Regions from separate parts of the Paenibacillus sp. GCM10027629 genome, predicted to be linked through region 2. Evidence: predicted binding sites of a transcription regulator. Region 2 holds the regulator's gene; each other region holds the start of a gene.

Region 1 (4,351 bases), on a different contig from region 2:
ACGCAAGTTAATTCCCTATTGGGATTGTGATTCTGGCAATGAGGCCTCTAATCAATTAGCTAATAAATTAGGATTTAATAAAGTTGGAGAAGTACCAATTTTATGGTGGCATGAAGACAAACAAGTCATTGCAAATTATTTAGTAAAGTATAACTACCAGATCTAGGTTGTGCAAGTTGATTGGATGATGAAAGGGAGGACGATATGAAACGAAAGTCTATGGCATTATTGTTCGTGCTATTTTTACTTTTATCGGGTTGCGTCCATCCAGACAAGAGCAGTGACAGGGAATCCCCAGATGTTGTTTATAAATATATAGGATATGTCGTCAAAAATAAGCCAGATCAGCTTCTAGTCACAGCTTTCTCGTCCAATGCATCATCTCAGAGCGAAGCGATTTGGGTGAGAACGCAAAAACAATACGGACTGGGAACGAAGGTTGAAGTCGAAATTAGCGGGGAAATTGAAACTTCATATCCAGGTCAAGCTGCTGCGAAGAGCATTGAAATGATAAAGGCAGATTCACCGCAAGGCGCTGATATCACGGCAGAATATATCGTAGCAAGAGCATTGAATCACTTTAAAGACAGTTCTGTTCCTGTCGTAAAAGCAGTTGAATATCTCTCCAGTGAGAAGTTGTGGCGCGTGACTCTATTTGATGATGCGCAGTCCAATCATTCAGAACATGTCCTTGTCTTTACGCAAGATGGTGAACTGAATAAATAAAAAAACATGCTGCCTACTCAGGCAGCATGTTCTGTCATCCGGTGAATTCTTGGACCCATGCATTGTTGTAAAATCCGACCCCGAGCTTGGTGAAGTTACTGCTTAAAATATTCGCTCTATGGCCTTCGCTGTTCATCCAGTCGTTCATAACTTGAGTTGGTGTCGTCTGGCCTTTGGCAATATTTTCGCCAGCAGCATTATACGTGATCCCGAATTTTTTCATCATATCGAAGGGGGATCCATACGTTGGTGAATTGTGATCGAAATAATTGTTCTGAATCATGTCTTGCGCTTTCACGAGCGCCATTTTTGATAAATTCGCATCCATCGTTAGGGCATTTAACCCCGCGCTGGCGCGTTGTTCATTCACAAGCCGCAGAACCTCTTGATCGAACTGCTGAGAGTCAGATGGAGTCTGATTATTTGGACTTTTGTTAGGATTTTGCGTTGGATTCTGAACTGGCGTTGGCGTCGTTGGTGCTGTTGGGTTCTGTACTGGAGTTTGTACCGGATTTGGCGTCGCAGGATTCTGATTGGCCGGATACTGTGACGGCGATTCCCCGACAACAATCCATTTCATCGGTGCTCCAGGCGACTGTTGAATTCTAACCGGTTTCCGAGCGCCAGGAGTAGCTGTGGATGAAGCTTGTGTCTTCAGCGTCTTCGGGATTTTCGTGTGGGAATGCGTCTCAATACGTGTTCCCGGTGCTACTTGCTTAGTCGACATATTTCCGTTCGGGGAAGTACATCCTGCCGCCAGCAATAATGCGGTTAAGGCAATATATTTTTTCATGTGTCAACACCTCGATGCATTAGTATGGTGATGTTCATCATGAATTATCTTTTCCCGATTAGAATGGAATTATCCTGAATTCTGCACTCACATCTCCATATCCAAATCCACATTCATGTATTCGCTCAAATAACGCTCAATCTCGGCCTTGATTAAGCTCCATAACATGGAGAACGTATGGTGGTATCCACGACATACATAGAGGACCTCGACGCCGGACTTCGTTCGTTTCTCTTCGTAGACCTTGAGGCCATGAGAGCGGAGCTGCTTCCGAATCCGTACGAGGTCTTCATGCACTTGGCGTTGTACTTGCTGCAAATTGCGAACATAGATGGACGGCATCTTGAGCGGCGCCATTCCCAGGGTCTGCATATCTCGTTCCAATACATCCAGTACGATCGGGAGGAGAATATACTGCTTAACGAGTGTGAAATCAACCTCGGTCTGGAGGGGGACAGATTTCATCGCGAACACTTCCTATGCTTAGAATGTTTAATTCATATTTCGAACACATGTTCTTATTATATTCATAATAGCGAACAAATATTCGTATGACAACAACAATTTTTGGCAGCTGCGTGGAAGTTGTTTGCTGGTTGGCTTGTCATTGGTTATCATAGGGAGAATGATAATGAAGGCGGGAGAGAGCTGCATGATCGTACATAAAGGAGATATCTTGTTCCGGCAAGGTGACTCAGGGGAATATTTGTATCATATTAAGCGTGGCATTTTCAAAGTAACAAGGGTTCATCCGAATGGGAATCTGGTGTTATTTAACATCTTGTATCCGGGAGAAATTGTTCCGCACCATTCGTTAATTACGCCGAAGGATTTCCATGGTACGGCAACGGCAATTACGACTAGTGAGGTGAAGCTGATTCCGGCAGAGGCGTGGTATAAGGAGCTAGAAGAGAACCCAGATAAAGCCTTATCCATCGCCAAAATGCTGCAGGAGAAATTGCGATTCATGCAGCAGCGTATTGATCATCTGACGATTGGTTCGCCAGGAGAACGATTGAAGCTGTTGGAAGAATGGATGTCCAGCTATGCTAAGAATGAGACGCTAACGGATTTGTTGACGCAAGAGGAGATTGGACAGCTCATTGGCGTTCGCCGAGAGACGATCAATCGCTTATTACGCAATCAGAGTTGAAAACACTCACACATACAACGCAAAAAAGGAGGCCTCATTGTCCGAATAGACAAGTGGCCTCCTTTTGCATTCAATAAATACTATGCTTCTAAACTGCCAGCTGGGCCGAAGAACTCGTAGTGAATACGATCCGTGCTCACACCTAGTTGTTTCAACGCAAGATTGATGGCTTTCATGAATGGTGTTGGACCGCAGAAGTAGAATTCACCGGTGTTCACTGTCGCTGTAGGGAGTACCGACTTCAGCCATGCAAGATCAATGAAGCCTTGATGGTCGTAGTGATCGCCAGTGCTCGGTGATTCATAGATGACATAAGACGTCAGGGGCGCATGCTGTTCCGTTAGTTCCGCAATATGGCCCTGCATCGCATGCAATTCGCTATTCAACGCGGCATGGATGTATGTTACAGGACGCTCAGGCTGCTGCGCTACAATCGTATTCAACATACTTACCATCGGTGTCAATCCAACACCGCCACTGATGAGTACGACAGGTGCTTCGCTGCCAGCAGTCGGATCGAGTGTGAAATCGCCGGCTGGGGCACTGATTTCAAGTGCATCTCCAACGTGAACATGGTTATGCAGGTAGCTCGAGACAATGCCAGCAGGCTGTGAATCGCTGCCAGCTTCTTGTTTAACCGTAATTCGATAGTAATCCTGTCCCGGCGCATCCGATAGGCTATAGTGACGCAGATGTGTGTTCGCACTCCCCGGTACATTCACACGAACAGTAATGTATTGTCCCGGTAAGAAGGAGGCGATGGCTTGACCATCCGCAGGTCTCAAGTAGAACGACGAAATGACGCTGCTTTCTTGCACTTTGCGTGTAACGATGAACTTGCGGAATCCTTCCCAGCCGCCGGGCTGTTCCTCTGCCTGTGCATACATCTCGGCTTCGACGCCAATGAACGCATCGGCGATCACGCCGTAAGCTTCAGCCCAAGCACCGATAATCTCATCCGTTGCCGCATCGCCGAGCACGTCTTTGATAGCGATCAAGAGGTGTTCGCCTACGATCGGGTAGTGTTCAGGCTTGATGCCGAGCGCACGGTGTTTATGCCCAATTTGCTTGACGACGGGAATGATCTGCTCAAGCCGATCGATGTTAGCTGCAGCCGCATAGACCGCGTTGGCGAGCGCACCAGATTGTTTTCCTTGACGTTGATTCGCATGATTGAAAATATTTAGCAGTTCAGGATGATTGGTAAATAGCAGTTCATAGAATCGCGAGGTAATCGCTGTCCCATGGACTTCAAGGACAGGAACGGTCGATTTAATAATGGCAATCGTAGATGGATTTAACATGGTGATAACCTCTTTTCGTGATATATGTCACATTAATTATTCTAAGTATAGGTCGCAACTATACCGGAAAATGTGATTTGGCGCACACGAAAATAGAACGTATTGTGAACAATTATAATTCAGAATTATCTGACAATTACGACTTTCCTGGATGAAGGGATCTGTGGTATAATGATGACAGATGAGCTTTAAAATCTAAATAAGAAAGGATCAGGATACCATGTGTCCCCGAAGGACGAATTCCCAAAGGACAGTCTGGAAACGTTATGATCTCTCCTACACTTAGCGTCATAGTTGGAAGTTTACAAGTCGACAAGTTCGAATGACCAACCAACTATGAAAGAAGCGTGTAACGTATGATGGTGCGAAGGACGA
Region 2 (4,351 bases):
TTCATCATAACCTCTCCTCTATGTAGCCAACAAATTCCTTTTTCATTATAAAATGATTGTACACGAGAAGAATGACTCATTCGGGCTATCTTTGTCAATTCTTTGTGACGATTTTGTATCAAATGTCATAGCAGAATGCAAAAATCCCTTGTTCCATATTCAGAACAAGGGATTCCCGCTATTTATACATGTTGCTGTATAATATTGTGAAGTTCAGAGAGATGCGTGATTTCATAATCAGGAACAATTTCAGTCGAGCGCTGTGCACCATGTCGATTAACCCATACGGCATGCATTCCAACACCAAGTGCGCCTTTAATATCGGTTGTAAGCTTGTCCCCCACCATAAGCCCCTCATGAGGCTCAATCTCAAGTGCAGCCATCGCATGTCTAAATATAGATGACGCTGGCTTACCTTCTCCGAATGCGCCAGAGATCACGATATGATCAAAATAAGACATGATATTAGGTACTCCGTTAAGCTTCTCCTGTTGCAAGTCAGGTGACCCATTCGTTAATAATAGGAGCTTCACGTTCCCTTTCAATTCATCTAGAATCTGGAACGTCTCTTCATATACGTAAGGACGAGCCCGACGCTCTGTCGCGAATAATAGACCCAATCGTTCGCCAAGCTCCGCATCTTCAACCCCTAACGACTTCAGACCACGTGTCCACGCTTCTGTTCTGTAACTAGGCGCTAAGGCTTGTAATTGTCGAAACTCTTGTTGTTCCCCATGCGTAAAATTCGCCCACAGCCCTTCAAAAGGGTTAATTCCAATCATCTGTGTGAACGGGAATGTCGGAAAAGATTCATAGAGTGCTCTAGCTTCTCGTCTTACCGCTTCTTCCAACGCAACAGGCTGAATTTGAGGATATGCTTGAGCTGCTGCAACACAAGTAGCTTCAAACGCTTCCTTCACACTGCGATCATCCCACAATAAAGTATCGTCCAGATCGAATAATACGGCTTTAATCGTCATCTCTCTTCTCCCCCATACCTTTACAGTGCTCTATTTAATTAACGCTCTTCAAAAGGAACATTATTAACGCGTGCAAACTCTTTCAACCGCTCACCGATCACTACCGTGTCGTAACGATTCATCAATCTTGAGAACACCCAGTTGGAACCTTTAGCCTTCGTACCAATGACGACGTAACCTTTTTGCACGGTGATATCCTTGATTTGGCTAGCGTCTAGACGAACGTCTCGATTGAAACGGCGTGTCCCTACAAAAGATTTACCAACACTAATATAAGGTCTGCGCAGGAAGATTACAACGCCAAGGAATATGTATAACCCCACCGTTGCCCAGAACAGTGCTGCCGAGATATTCTGACCACCAGCGGAATATAGTAGGGCATACAATAATCCGAATGCTACTAATGTAATAGGTAGGATCAAGTTTCGCCCAACATAACGATCCACATCCGATTTCGCATCTCTACTCGCACCGATCACTTGTTGCCCCTGTTTCTTACGAGCCTTATTTACATTCTTCGTGTTCTTGCGTACCATTCTTTCCCATGAACGGGCCATCGAAATTCTTCCTCCTTGGAAGTTTTCCCGAAGGAAAACTTGCTTCATCTAATGTTTAATTGTTGGATTATTATCATCCTCATCAACAAACTCGATATTATCAAGTTGTTGCTTCAAGGAACGTTTGAACCCATCAATATATTGTTGACGAAGCGCGTCCCGTTCAACCGTCTCTTCCGGCGTCAAACCTACCGTTTTATGTTTACGAGCCAATTCATTAATTCGCTCTACAATCTTGTCGAAATTCATCACTATCCCCCCTATTCTGTCTTTATTACTTTGACATTTACAATAGAGGTTGTCAAGGGTAACCCATCCACTCTCAGCAGGGCCTATGCCCTATCGAGTATACGAATTAGCCTTTTAAAGAATTGGTAATTTAATCACTTCACCTGATTGAATGGAACTGTTCCGTTTACCATTCAGGTCTTTGATCATTTCAATATAATTACGAACATCCATCCCAGCTGGCTTATGTTCCTTCGCAATCGCCCACAATGTATCACCTGAAGACACAACAACCTGCAACGGAATGTTCGCATTATGTTCCCCTTCACGCGTATCTGCAGCAAATGCATTCAATAATCCCATACTCGTCAAACTGCATACAAGGACTAAGAACAATACAACCTGAACAACCTTCTTCTTAAGAAAAGAGTCTCTATTCACGACCTCGGAACGGTTATTATACACACTTTGATATGAGCTATACTTTAGCATAATCAGCACCCCAAACGTTTGTTCTGTTTTCTATGTCCATAATTTAACACGAACATTCGTTTGTGTCAACACTATTTTAGAACGTTCGTTCCCCTCGTTCTTACATTTTAGAACTAATGTTTGTACGAACGGTAGTTCTATGCTATAATTTTGTAAAAGTCTAGTAATGGAGTTGAACCTCATGTCTAAAATATCCAATAGACAACAAGCTATTTTAGAATTTATAAGGAATGAAGTACGATCTAAAGGTTACCCTCCTTCTGTTCGTGAGATTGGAGAAGCTGTCGGTCTAGCTTCCAGCTCCACTGTGCACGGCCACTTGGATCGATTAGAGAAGAAGGGTTTAATACGCCGCGACCCTACCAAACCGCGGGCCATCGAACTTCTGAGTCAGGAAGAATCCGAACATACGCATCTCTATACGCAGATGATTGCGAAGGTACCGATCGTGGGGAAAGTTACCGCAGGTGCGCCAATTACTGCGACGGAGAACATTGAAGATTATTTCCCGCTTCCAGAGCAATTCGTACATGACCAGAACGTGTTCATGCTCTCCGTTATGGGGGAAAGTATGATCGAGGCAGGTATTCATAATGGTGATTTTGTTATCGTCCGCCAGCAGCAGACAGCGAATAATGGCGATATCGTCGTAGCGATGACAGAAGATGACGAAGCTACAGTCAAGACTTTCTATAAAGAAAAAGACCATATTCGATTACAACCTGAGAATTCAACGATGGAACCGATTCGTTTGAATCACGTTACCATTCTCGGTAAGGTTATTGGCTTGTTCCGCAATATGCACTAATTGCTATACATATTAGCATCGCTGGTTGTCCCAGCGAGATGCTAATTTATTATGAAGAGTCCCCCGAGCGATCGAGGGACTCTTTTATGCCTTTATATAGATGAAAACCGCCCCTATTTCATTGAGTTCCCTGAGCGTTTGCGTCAACATTTTTTCTTTCACATGAGTGCGAAAATTTCCTTGGTGAACTTGCATTCTATACATGTTTCATCCGTAAAAAAAACAAGCCGACATCTGTGTCACACAGTTATCAGCTTGTTTTTCACTTAGTTCAAGTTGCCTGGCACGGATTTGGATAATCTGCCTACCTTCACAAGATCGGCATGCGCAGCAGCTGGTCGGATTATTTTCATCTTGGTTCACCTTTCAAACTTCAATGTTAGAGGTAACCATTCGTATCCGCAGCAACAGTGTCGTCCACAGATAGTTTACCAACCTGGTTCATATCATCATGATTGCAACACTGCATTTACATAGCTAACCATTCGATCCAACGATAAGAGAATTCGGCTTTGCTGCCCACCCCATATGACCTCAAATCGCTGGAACAAACAAAAACAGCCGCTACAACGAGGGCTGTTAGGTTACAAATATTTCAAACAAAAACCCCTAACACTTACAGCGCTAGGGGTTCCATCATTTTAGTAAAGAGTGATGTATTGATCGCGTTCCCATTGGTGAACTTGCGTGCGATACATATCCCACTCGATTTCTTTCAACTCATAGAAGTGAGTCAATGCGTGCTCACCTAGTGCACTGCAGATGACTTCGTCATTCACAAGCTCTGTCAAGGCTTCACGAAGATCGGACGGCAAGCTAGGAATACCTTCAGCGATACGCTCTTCTTCGGACATGACATAGATGTTACGGTCCGTAGGTGCTGGAAGCTCCATTTTGTTCTTAATGCCATCTAGACCTGCTTTGAGCATCACTGCAAGCGATAGATACGGATTCGCAGCTGGATCCGGGTTACGTACTTCAACGCGTGTTCCCAGACCACGAGATGCAGGAATACGAATCATCGGGCTACGGTTACTTGCGGACCACGCCACATAGCAAGGCGCTTCATAACCTGGAACCAACCGTTTGTAGGAGTTCACCGTTGGATTCGTAATCGCTGCGAATCCACGAGCATGCTTCAAAATGCCTGCCATGTATTGACGAGCTGTTTCGCTTAGACCCAGCTTGTCACTCTCATCATAGAACATATTTGTTTTGCCATTGAATAGCGACTGATGACAGTGCATACCTGAACCATTCACACCATATAACGGTTTCGCCATAAA
Region 3 (4,351 bases), on a different contig from region 2:
TAGTAAGCGCTCCTGAATTCCCGGAAAAATCGTACGTAAATGCCGCATCAATTCCGATGGGAGCAGCGTTCTACCTTCCTCATCGGCAAGCGGATAGCTCACCCATAGATGCTCACTAGGCGTCGTCAATGCTTGATAGATAATAAACCGCTCATCCAGCAATTTACGACGAATCCCCGGCGCGAGCCGAAGTCCGATCTCTTCTAGGCGTTCCCGCTCTTGTTCCGTTAAGACTCCATCTTCAATGGCACGTGCTGGAATGACACCGTCATTCACCCCCAGCATGAAGCAATATTTGATCTGGCCTGACCGTGTTCGATCCATGCTTCCGATCAATACCTGATCCAGTGCCGCTGGAACGAGGGCGAGCTTCATGCTCTCAAGCCCTGTCTCGACAACCCCTGCGAACAATTCGATGTTCAGTTCCTCATCGCCCATCATTTCCACGATCTGATCCAACAAGTCGATCACATTACCCCATAACTGGCGATGTTCCTTGGCCCGCTGCGGTTGCCCCGCGATCACTTGCTCATGACTCATCCGATCTAGCCGATCCGCAGCCTCTACGCGAACAAGCAAGCTGTATACGGCTTCACACATGCCGCGTACGTTACGCGCATTTTTCAATGCCTGCTCAAACGCATGTAATGGCTGCACAATTCGCTCACGGCATCGTTCGAGCACGTCATCACGGCCCATCTCGAGCTCTAAGTTCGCAGCACTAGCATCTTCGTTCGGATCCAGTGAGACAGCATGCATTCTCCGCCACGGTCGTCCATCTGTCCAACGCGAGCCTTGAATTCCCGTTGCAAGGACATAATTTTCGAGCACATCCATCTCATGCCGTCCGATTTCTCCATCTGCTGGCAGGAGGAAATCCGTCTTAATACACCGAAACACCGCGTCATAACGCCAATGGTTCGATACGATTTCAAGGGATGACCGAATAAATTCAACAAGCGGATGATGGAGCACTTTTCTTTTCTGATCGAGGAAATAGGGAATCTCATGATCTGTAAAAATGGTTGTAACCAGTTCCTCATAATCCGCAATATTGCGCACCATAATCGCCATCTCGCGCCAGCGGACCTTACGTTCCCTGGACAGTCGCAGCATCTCGCGTACGACACCTTCAACCTCTGCCCGACGATTCACGGCACCGTAAAGTGTGATTCCACAGGTCGGATGATCTGGCTGTACAATCGTTTTATCTGCCATGCGCATCGGACTGCGACGGTCATAAGCACGTTCTAGATGGGAGAGCATTGGGCTCTTCCGATATCGCGGAAGTGGTGAATCCTCCAAGACGATTGTAGGCTCTACAGGAACGTTTAACTGCTCCGCAAGTGCGCGAATTTGCATATATGTCGTCGCAGCAGGATGGAACAACTCCAGCTCATGAGGAGGTATCCCCTCGTCATACGGCTTATCTACACAACAGGTAATTGTCACTTGTGCCGCATGCTGAACTAATTGTTCAAGCACCTGATACTCTTGCGGCGTAAACCCGTGAAAACCATCAATCCAAATCTCCGTATTCGCAATCGATGCCGACTGTGGCAATCCTTCTGCAAGCAGCGCAAGGTAGTGCTCCGAATCCACATAATGATTCGCGAGTGTATGTTCAAATTCCCGATAGATCATCGTAATGTCATGCAGCTTGTCCTGCACGAGCGTCTGACTTCCCATATGCTGCGCAGCAAATTGCGCATGCTCTTCGAGCTGCGTTACATCGAGGCAATACCGTTTAAATTCGTTATAGAGTTCATTTAATTTATCGACAAAACCGAGCTGATCGGCCGATTTTCCGAACAAACGCAGCTCTTTTTGATGCCGGTGGATTATTTTATAGAGCAGCATCTTCTTGCCTTCATCATTAATAGGAAGAAGGGCTGTCCCCCCGATTTCTTGCATCACCCGAAAGGCGAGACGACGGAAGCTGAGTACTTGTCCGCGAATCATCCCCTGTACATCGGGTGAGTTCACGAGCGCATGCTCGACTTGAAACGTTCCTTGTTCTGGCACCAAGATCATAAGCGGCGCGCCGTCTGGCTGCAGCCGGAGCTTTTCCTTGACCTGGTTAAGTATGAAATGCGTCTTGCCGCTCCCCGAGCGACCGATCACGAATTGAATAGACATGCAGCTCCCCCTTAGTTACAAACGTCCGTTCTGCTTTATCTATCTATCTTAACATATTTGGACGAATTGTTGTGCTGTGGAAGAAGATGTCGATTGGAAAACCGTGGGTTAGAGCGAAGGGGCAAATCCTTGTTCACTGACTAGAATGTGATCTTCATCAAAATAGGGCTTAAGCGTCGCAATTACGCGGAGATAGGCCTCTGGATCGTACCATCCGGCTTGCTCCTCGGTATACAACTTGGAAATTCCTAAGGCTTTGGTCCGCTTTCCTTGATTGCCGTCGCCCATGAAATAATCATCGACACAGACACGATCTGCAACCTGGGACAACCATGCACCAAACGCCTCCGAGCTCGGCAGCACAGGTGCCACTGTCGCTTGCGTCGGTAATCCTGCTTCGGTTAACTGATGCAGTGCACGGTAACGAGCCGCTATCGGTGGTGCTGATGGGGTAAACTGCTTGCGTACCGCTTCTATATCCGTCTCTATCGTCATGCTAATACGAATGCGATCCTGCAGTTGTAGGAAGAGATCCATGTCGCGTGTTACAAGCGGACTGCGCGTCTGAATAAACAGAAAATCCGGCTTTTCCTCCGTCATCACCTCGAGCAGTGATCGTGTGATCAGCGCCTCATATTCTACGGGTTGATAAGGATCTGTACTCGAAGACATAAAGATGGTTACCGGACCTTTCTTCTTCGCACGAATCAATTCTTTACGGAGTAGCTCTGCCGCGCCCTGCTTCATATCCACCCAAGTCCCCCAAGGTTGACTTCGGAAAATAGATACAGGCAATTTGCGTACATAGCAATAAGAGCAAGCGAAGGCGCAGCCCGTGTATGGGTTCAGAGAATGTGAATATCCTTTCAAAAAACCGCCCGTCGCCGTGAGAATACTTTTCGGCTGTGTGGCTTTGATATCGAGCTGCACCAACGCTCCCCCTCCTATCGATCGATTGATTACTTACTGCGCACTTCGAACACGGCGAATTTCAAATAATGACCTTCCTGTACGCCTAGAATCTGCGGATGATCTTTTCCTGCTGCACGCCATTCCACAAGTCTGAGGATTTTGCCTGCATCCTTCGCCGCTTCTTGAATCGTCTCCAAGAACAAATCTGGCCGCATATGGAACGAACAGCTCGCCGTCACCAAGTACCCGCCTTCGTTCACCAATTTCATCCCATGTAAGTTAATGTCTTTATATCCACGGCAGGCACCTGCAACTGCGCTCCTCGTCTTCGCAAAGGCTGGCGGATCCAGAATCACAACGTCCCATGTCCGGCCCGTCTGTGCATTCAGCTTAACGGAAGTATCCACCTTCGTATCTTGCTGTGACCGCACCGTACGTTCTTCTGCCCCTTTGACCTGTGAACGCAAGTAGTCAAATGCATCCGCGACCACAAACTCGACACGGTCTGTAAAACCATTCAGATCTACGTTTTTCCTCGCACTCTCAATAGCGTGCTCCGAGATGTCTAGGCAGGTTACTTTTTTTGCGCCGTATTTACAGGCATTTAGCGTGAAGCTGCCCGTATGCGAGAAGCATTCCAGAACCGTCGCACCGTCCCAATATGGGAATGTAACGACTTTGCCGTTCGCATTCACTGGTTTCCGTTCAATCATACCATCCTGTTCAACATCTTGCAGTTGAATCCCGCTGCGTCGGCCCCAACCTTTCATAAGCGGCTCAATGGAAGCACGGTTCTCCCGTTGATCGAAGAAATATCCCGTCTTCTGCCCATGCTCAATATCTACCTCAATGAGTAGATCATTTTCACGAACCAGTACATGTCTTGGACATTCGCCATATAACAGCCCCGTGGTCTGTTCCAAGCCCTCCAATTCACGAATCGGTACATCGCTGCGCTCATAGATGCCTTGCGGCTGCATCACTTCGACTAAAGCTGAGACAATCGCTTCGCGATGCACATCCATCCCTAGCGTTAGAATCTGCACGACAAGTACGTCTGCAAATCGATCCACAATCAAACCCGGCAAGAAATCGGCTTCACCATAGACAAGACGATAGGCGTTCGCTTCGCCAAGGAAACGTTCCCGATGAGCTAGACAATGTGTGAATTGCTTCACGAAAAACGCATGGTCCATCGCTTCCAAGGGCTGATAGGACACGACACGCACGGTGATCGTCGATGCTGGGTTATAATAACCAACCGCGAGGAACTTGCCTTTTTCGCTGACGACTTGTACGA

What was found. The regulator LexA, encoded in region 2, represses DNA repair genes until DNA is damaged. The targets are predictions, from matches to a motif close to CGAACATATGTTCG.
Region 1: ACFQZR_RS03840 (YhjD family protein) is a predicted target of LexA. The motif match lies at 2,056-2,069, and genes of this name have one in related genera.
Region 3: addB (helicase-exonuclease AddAB subunit AddB) is a predicted target of LexA. The motif match lies at 2,158-2,171, and genes of this name have one in related genera.

What each region holds. Positions count from the first base shown of each region.
Region 1 is NZ_JBHTGZ010000003.1:712,916-717,266, forward strand. Features, by position in the region: gene ACFQZR_RS03825 (GNAT family N-acetyltransferase) at 1-166, shown strand, start outside; gene ACFQZR_RS03830 (DUF3221 domain-containing protein) at 205-726, shown strand; gene ACFQZR_RS03835 (CAP domain-containing protein) at 761-1,519, opposite strand; gene ACFQZR_RS03840 (YhjD family protein) at 1,607-1,984, opposite strand; gene ACFQZR_RS03845 (Crp/Fnr family transcriptional regulator) at 2,172-2,672, shown strand; gene hmpA (NO-inducible flavohemoprotein) at 2,753-3,976, opposite strand.
Region 2 is NZ_JBHTGZ010000009.1:1,533,399-1,537,749, forward strand. Features, by position in the region: gene ACFQZR_RS16535 (SCO family protein) at 1-5, opposite strand, end outside; gene ACFQZR_RS16540 (HAD family hydrolase) at 183-980, opposite strand; gene ACFQZR_RS16545 (hypothetical protein) at 1,019-1,537, opposite strand; gene ACFQZR_RS16550 (DUF896 domain-containing protein) at 1,586-1,786, opposite strand; gene ACFQZR_RS16555 (LysM peptidoglycan-binding domain-containing protein) at 1,901-2,230, opposite strand; gene lexA (transcriptional repressor LexA) at 2,439-3,065, shown strand; gene glnA (type I glutamate--ammonia ligase) at 3,707-4,351, opposite strand, start outside.
Region 3 is NZ_JBHTGZ010000003.1:431,004-435,354, reverse strand. Features, by position in the region: gene addB (helicase-exonuclease AddAB subunit AddB) at 1-2,139, opposite strand, end outside; gene ACFQZR_RS02440 (SPL family radical SAM protein) at 2,248-3,069, opposite strand; gene ACFQZR_RS02435 (class I SAM-dependent rRNA methyltransferase) at 3,099-4,351, opposite strand, start outside.